One region of the Xylanimonas ulmi genome, then DNA from elsewhere that is predicted to be linked to it. Evidence: riboswitches for the same ligand, from Rfam matches in the RefSeq annotation. Region 1 holds a riboswitch; the other holds the start of a gene.
The links. A riboswitch is a leader RNA that binds a small molecule or an ion and turns the genes downstream of it on or off. The one in region 1 is predicted to bind FMN.
Positions count from the first base shown of each region.

Region 1 (3,469 bases):
AGAACCCGGGGAAGCTCGCGAGGGCGAGCGCGCCCTCGAAGATCCGCACCGCGTCCTGCCCGCGCGGGATGCGGTTGAGCACCGGCCCGAAGAACGCGACGCCGTCGACGTGGATGGTGGGCGTGCCCACGTCCTGCCCCACGGGCCGCATGCCGGCCTCGTGCGACTGGCGCAGGGCTTCGTCGTAGGCGTCCGACGTCGCCGCGTCCGCGAGCGCCGCGGGCAGCCCCGCCTCGGCGAGCGCGGCGCGCGCGACGGCGTCGTAGTCCTTGTCGCGTCCAGGGTGGATGCGCGTGCCGGCGGCCGTGTAGAACGCGGCGAACGCGTCGGGGCCGTGCTCGGTCTGGACGGCGGCGGCGACGCGGCCGATGCCTCGGCTCGCGTCGATCGATGCCCGGTACTCGGGCGTGAGGTCACGGCCCTCGTTGAGCAGGTACAGGCTCATGAGCCGGAAGGCCAGGCTCACCGGGCGTTGGGCCGCGACCTCCAGCGCCCAGCGCGAGGTGATCCACGCGAACGGGCACAGAGGGTCGACGTACACGTCGACGGTGGGCGGGGCCGTCGTGGCGGCCGGGGGGACGGGCGAGGTGTCAGGCGTCGCGGTCACGCGGCCGACCTTACGCGTACGCTGCCGGGCGTGGGGATCCGGTGGGCCAGCGTGTGGACGGTGATGGGCGGCGCGGGGCTCGCGCTCGTCTCGCTCGGCGGCGTGCTGCGCGGACACCCCTGGGCGTGGGCGCCGTTCGCGGTGTCGGCCGCCGTGGCGCTGCGCGAGGTCCGATGGCTCGGGCGGCGACACCGACAGGCGCGTGAGGCGCAGTTCGACCGTCCCCGGCGCTGAGTCCCTCCCCCCGCGGCGGGCCGGACGATAACCTCGCCCCATGACCGCCGTCCGGACGTCGAACACCCACGCACAGGCCGTCGACGCCGCGATCGAGCTCTTCTCCCGGCAGGGCTACGAGCAGACCACCGTCGAGGAGATCGCGGACGCCGCCCAGGTCAGCCGCGCCACCTTCTTCCGCCGCTACCGCTCCAAGGAGGATGTGGTCTTCGCCGATCACGAGCTGCTGCTCGAGGAGGTCGTGGTCATGCTCGCCGCGACGCGCCCCGACGCGCTCGACGACGGCGACCTGCCCGAGCGCTCCTGGGACCCGGCCGTCGACCCCTACCTCGAGGTGTGCCGCGCCGCGCGCCTCGTCTTCGACCATCACGTGGGCCAGCGCGAGACGTCGCTGGCCCGTCACCACCTGCTCCAGATCGTGCCGGCGCTGCGCGACCGCGAGCTGGTGACCACCCACCGCTACGAGCGGGCGTTCACCAAGTACCTGCGCGACACGCTGCCCGCCGACCGCTCCTCGACGGTGCAGTCGATCGCGTTCTCGGCCGGCGTCGTCGCCGTGCACAACGCGATCCTGCGCCGGTGGCTGCGCAACCCCGAGCTGGACCTCGTTCCCGACCTGGAGGAGGCGTTCGCCGAGCTGCGCCGCGGCGCGACGGCGGACCTGGTGCGCCGTCGTGAGCTCGCGTCGGGCGCGGCGAGCCTGGCGACGACGACGGCGGGCGCGAACGGCGCGCGCGTCGTCGTCGCATACCTGGAACCGGGTGCGGAGCCGGAGGCGGTCGCACGCGCGGTGCGCGACGCGCTCGGCTGACGGCGACGCGGCCGGGCACGAGCGGTAGGGGCCGCATGTCCGGGAATGAACGACGTTGTGTCATGCTTTGATCGAGCAAGAAACGCACGACGTGCTCCGGGGTCGGTGAGAATCCGAACCGGCGGTGATAGCCCGCGACCCGCGCCCCCTCCTTGCGGAGGCCGGCCGGTTGACCTGGTGGAACTCCAGGGCCGACGGTCATAGTCCGGATGGGAGGAAGCACGCGTCGCCGCAGGGCGACGTTCTGGCGCGCCGCGCACACGCGGCGACGTCCCTCCTCATCCCGCGCACCGGTGCCTGACGAGGGAGGACGCGGGAATGGGGATCTTCGAGCACCTGTTCGACGCTCAGCTGACGATCGGCGACCAGTCCATGTACTGGCGCGAGATCGTCGGGAACGTCATCGGCATGACGTCGGCGCTCGGCGGGATGCGGCGCAAGGTGTGGGCCTGGCCCGTCGGGATCCTGGGCAACGTGCTGCTGTTCACCGTGTTCCTGGGCTCGTGGTTCGGCATCGCCGGGGATCACCCCGACATGCTCGGCCAGGCGGGCCGTCAGGTCATGTTCATCGCGGTCTCGGTGTTCGGCTGGGTGCGCTGGCGCCAGACCCGACGCGAGGGCGGCGCCAACGCCGTGGCGGTGCACCCGACCTGGGCCTCGTGGCGTCAGCGCGGGGGCCTCGTGCTGGCCATGGCGGCCGGGACGGCGTTCTTCGCCTGGGTGTTCGGGATGCTGCACTCCTGGGCGCCCGTGCCCGACGCCTGGATCTTTATGGGCTCGGTGCTCGCGACCTACGGCATGGCCCGCGGCTGGGTCGAGTTCTGGCTCATCTGGGTCGCGGTCGACGCCGTCGGCGTGCCGCTCCTGTTCCGCGGCGGGTACTACGCGACCGGCCTGATGTACGTGTTCTACGGCGCGTTCACCATCGTCGGGTTCATCGTGTGGTGGCGCATCCACCGCCGCGAGTCGCGCCCCGCGCCGTTGGCCTACGCGAACGCCGAGTAGCCGGTGACGTCGCGCCCGATGATCAGGGCGTTGACCGACTCGGTGCCCTCGTAGGTGTGCAACGCCTCGATGTCGGCGAAGTGCCGCGCGACGCGGTTCGCCAGCAGGATGCCGTTGCCGCCCAGCAGGTCGCGCGCGATGGCGGCGACCTCGCGCGCCCCGCGCGTGCACGTCATCTTCGCGAGTGAGGCCTGCGGCCCGGTCAGCGCGTCAGACTCGGCCAGGCGCGTGACCTGGGCGACCAGGACCTGCGACTGCGTCACGATCGCGAGCATGCGGGCCAGCCGCTCCTGGACGAGCTGGCTCGCGGCGAGCGGCCGCCCGAACTGGACGCGTTGGCCCGCGTACGCGAGCGCCGCCTCGTAGCAGGCGATCGCATGCCCGACGGCGGCCCACGCGACGCCGAGCCGCGTCGCGAACAGCACCCGTGAGGCCGCCCGGAACGACGTCGCGCCGGGCAGTGCGGCGTCGAGCGGCACGAACACGGAGTCGAGCACGATGTGCGCCTGCGTGATCGCGCGCAGCGCGACCTTGCCCTCGATCGTCGTGGCGCGGTAGCCCGCGGCGTCCTGCGGCACGAGGAAGGCGTGAACCTGCCCGTCGCCGCCCTCGCCGACCAGCCGCGCCCACACGACGGCGAGGTCGCCGCACGATCCGAGGCCGATCCACCGCTTCTCGCCGTCGATGACGTAGCCCTCGACGCCGTCGCGCGTGACGCGCCGGGCCGTCGTCTCCAGCGAGACCGAGTCCGAGCCGTGGGTGGGCTCGGTGAGCGCGAACGCGGCCAGGATCTCGCCGCGCGCGAGGGGCTC
Region 1 covers NZ_SGWX01000001.1:3,485,064-3,488,532, reverse strand. The annotation lists gene EV386_RS16025 (mycothiol-dependent nitroreductase Rv2466c family protein) at 1-607, opposite strand, end outside; gene EV386_RS16020 (hypothetical protein) at 638-841, shown strand; gene EV386_RS16015 (TetR/AcrR family transcriptional regulator) at 882-1,652, shown strand; FMN riboswitch at 1,742-1,877, shown strand; gene pnuC (nicotinamide riboside transporter PnuC) at 1,971-2,657, shown strand; gene EV386_RS16005 (acyl-CoA dehydrogenase family protein) at 2,639-3,469, opposite strand, start outside.

Region 2 (3,469 bases), 2.2 Mb from region 1:
TGACCTGTGCGCCCGGCCGCAGTGCGCCGAGCGTGGTCAGGCGCAGGGTCTGGGGCATGACGTCGGCGGTGAACGCGCCGCCGGGCAGGTCGACGACGGTGAGGCAGACGCCGTCGACGGCGATGGAGGCGCCGTGCCGGGCGTCGGCGGTGACGTGGTCGGCCTCGATGGTGAGCACGGCGTCGCGGCCGTCTCCGCGGTGTTCGAGGGCGCGGACGCGGCCGCGCTCCTCGACGATTCCGGTGAACATCAGTGCTCCTTGCCGGTGGTGTGGGCGGGGTCTGTGGGATGGGCCGGCTCGCTGACGTGGGCTGGCTCGGTGGGGTCGACGGGCTCGGTCGGCTCGGCGCGTGCGACGAGCAGGGCGTCGTCGCCGAGGCGCTGGACGCTGACGGTTCGCCAGCGGGGTGCGCCGGACAACGTGGTGACGCCGAACGGGGCGACGGCGGAGGGTCCGGCGCCGAGCAGGACGGGGGCGAGGTAGGCGTGCACCTCGTCGACGACGCCGGCGGCGAGCAGCGCGGTGGCGAGCGCGGGTCCGCCCTCGACGAGCAGGTGGCGCACCTCGCGCTCGTGCAGCGCGGCGAGCACGGTCGCCGCGTCGTGGGTGCGCAGCCGCACGACCTGCCCCCCGGGACCGTGCAGCCGGGCGCCGGGCGGCAGGTCGCGGTGGCCGACGACGACGCGCAGGGGCTGGTGGCCGGCGAGGGCGCCGTCGGGCGTGCGCGCGGTGAGGGCGGGGTCGTCGGCGAGCGCGGTACCCGTGGTGACGGCGATGGCGTCGACCGTGGCGCGCACGGCGTGGGCGTGGGCGCGCGCGGCGGGGCCGGTGATCCAGCGGCTCGTGCCGTCGGGGGCGGCGACGCGTCCGTCGAGCGTGGTGGCGAGCTTGAGGGTGACGTAGGGGCGTGCGGCGCGCAGGGCGTGGCGCCAGGCGCGCACGAGGTCGAGGGACGCCGCGGCGCGCAGCCCGCCGCTGACGAGGACTCCGTGCGCGCGCAGGGTCTGGGCTCCCCCGCCCGACGCCTGGCCGGGGTCGTCGAGCGCGTAGACCACCTCGGCGACGGCCGCGTCGAGCAGGGCGCGCGCGCACGGGCCCGTGCGGCCGGTGTGGTCGCAGGGTTCGAGCGTGACGACGGCGGTGGCAGCGCGGGGGTCGTTCCCGCGCTCGCGGGCGTCGGCGAGCGCGGCGACCTCGGCGTGGTCGGTCCCCGCTCCGCGGTGCCAGCCCTCGCCGATGACGCGCCGCGCGACGTCCCCGGGCCGCTGGGGGGCGAGCAGCACGCAGCCGACGCGCGGGTTGGGGCCGTGCGCGGGTCCACGGGCGGCGAGCGTGAGCGCACGGTCCATCGCGGCGGCGAGGTCCGCCACGTGCGTTGGCGTCGTGCCCATCGGTCCTCCGGAGCCTCGGCGCTCCGGGGTCCACGACCGGCGGCATGCCCGCAAGGGCACGCCGCGGCGTGTCACGGCGCGCGATGGCGCACGCCGCCCATGCTTCCTCCCATCCGGACTCTCACCGTCGGCCCTGGAGTTCCACCAGGTCGGCCACACCAGATCGCTCTCGTGTGGTTCGCGGGCTGTCACCGCCGGCTCGGAATTTCACCGACCCCGGAGCATGTTTGGACCCGATGCTGCCAGGCGAGGGCCTGTGCGCGCAACGTGCGGTCGCGCGCCGTCCGGAGCACGAGACGGCGCGGGCGGGCAGGGGCGGCTACGGGCGGTGGCCTGCGGGCCACGCGTCAGGCAGTCCGCCGTCCGCGGCGGGCGGCACGACGCCGTCGAAGGGCGTGACGGTGCGCAGCCCGCCCGGCTCGCCCACCGACGCGTCGGCCGGGGACCGCTGCAGGATCACCACGACCGTCTGGTCGGTGTCGAGCGGGTCGCCGCCGGGGTAGCGCTCTCCCGAGCCGTCGCACGTCACGGGGGTCGACGTGACGGTGATCCGCTCCCCCGGCTCCGCTCCGTCACCGGCCAGGACGGCCTGGACGTCCAGCTCCCAGCGCTGGGCCCGCACACCGAAGGCCGTGGTCGAGCCCGCCGGCCCGACGACGTCGCCGCGCACCACGAGGTGGCCCTGCGCGGCCGCCGCGGGGGTGTCGAAGGTCACCCAGTCCACGCACGCCTCGCCGGGGCCGGTGGCGGCACAACCGCCGGCGACCGCGAGCGCCGCAGCGAGCGCCCCGACGAGGGTTGTGAGCGTCGTGATCGTCCTTCGGACCATGGCTGCCTCCCGTGTCGGCCTTGTCAGGCGGGCTGTGCGGACTCGTCAGTGCGGGTGCGCGTCGGCGAGCGCGCGCAGCGCGGCGATCTCGGCGGGTAGGTCGTCGGCGCCGTAGACGGCGGAGCCTGCGACGAACACGTTGGCGCCGGCGTCGGCGGCACGCTCGATGGTCGCGCGTGAGACGCCCCCGTCGACCTGCACCCACACGTCGAGGCCCGCGGCGCTGATGGCCTGGCGGGCGCGGCGGATCTTGGGCAGCGTGCCCTCGATGAACGACTGACCGCCGAAGCCCGGCTCGACGGTCATGACGAGGATCATGTCGACCTCGGCGAGCAGGTCGAGGAACGGCTCGACGGTGGTGGCGGGGCGCAGGGCGACGCCGGCGCGGGCGCCCAGGCGGCGCAGCTCGCGGGCGAGGCGTACGGGCGCCTGCGCGGCCTCGGCGTGGAACGTGACGGACGCGGCGCCGGCCTCGGCGTAGGCGGGCGCCCAACGGTCGGGGTCGTCGATCATGAGGTGCGCGTCGAGCGGCAGCGGCGAGATCGCGGCGAGGCGGTCGAACACCGGCAGGCCCAGAGTCAGGTTCGGCACGAAGTGGTTGTCCATGACGTCCACATGCGCGTAGTCGGCCGACGCGATGGCGTGCAGGTCACGCTCGAGGTTCGCGAAGTCTGCGGACAGGATGCTCGGGCTGATCAAGGCTGCCATGGCCAACAGCGTAGGGGGAGCTGCGTGGGGTCGACGGGTGGCGGCGGATCGCGAGCCGTCAGCGCACTCTGCGCACCAAGGTCAGGTGCATCGCGTCGGTGCCGTGCACATGCGGCCACAGCTGGGCGTCCGCCCGGTCCCCCAGCGGCAGGTCGACGCCGGGCGCCACGACCGCGCGCAGCGCGGCCGGCGCGTCGATGCGCTCGGCATCGGGCACGCCGTCGACGCGGCGGCGGCGCAGCACGTCGTCGACGACCAGGCGGGTCTCGGCCAGGTGCGGCGAGCACGTCACGTACGCGACCACCCCGCCCACGCGCACGGCGTCGATCGCGCAGGACAGCAGCTCGCGCTGCAGCCCGGTCAGGGCCGACAGGTCCGCGGGAGTGCGCCGCCAGCGTGACTCGGGCCGGCGGCGCAGCGCGCCCAGCCCCGTGCAGGGCGCGTCGACCAGCACTCGGTCGTACGCGCCGGGCTCCTGCTCGCCGACCTCGCGCCCGTCACCGGTGCGCACGCGTTCCACGACGCCGTCGGGCACGGCGC
Region 2 covers NZ_SGWX01000001.1:1,271,186-1,274,654, forward strand. The annotation lists gene EV386_RS05840 (riboflavin synthase) at 1-250, opposite strand, end outside; gene ribD (bifunctional diaminohydroxyphosphoribosylaminopyrimidine deaminase/5-amino-6-(5-phosphoribosylamino)uracil reductase RibD) at 250-1,392, opposite strand; FMN riboswitch at 1,489-1,620, opposite strand; gene EV386_RS05850 (hypothetical protein) at 1,712-2,221, opposite strand; gene rpe (ribulose-phosphate 3-epimerase) at 2,267-2,929, opposite strand; gene EV386_RS05860 (RsmB/NOP family class I SAM-dependent RNA methyltransferase) at 2,988-3,469, opposite strand, start outside.
Region 2: linked by a shared signal. The riboswitch ahead of ribD (bifunctional diaminohydroxyphosphoribosylaminopyrimidine deaminase/5-amino-6-(5-phosphoribosylamino)uracil reductase RibD) and the one ahead of pnuC (nicotinamide riboside transporter PnuC) in region 1 are both predicted to bind FMN.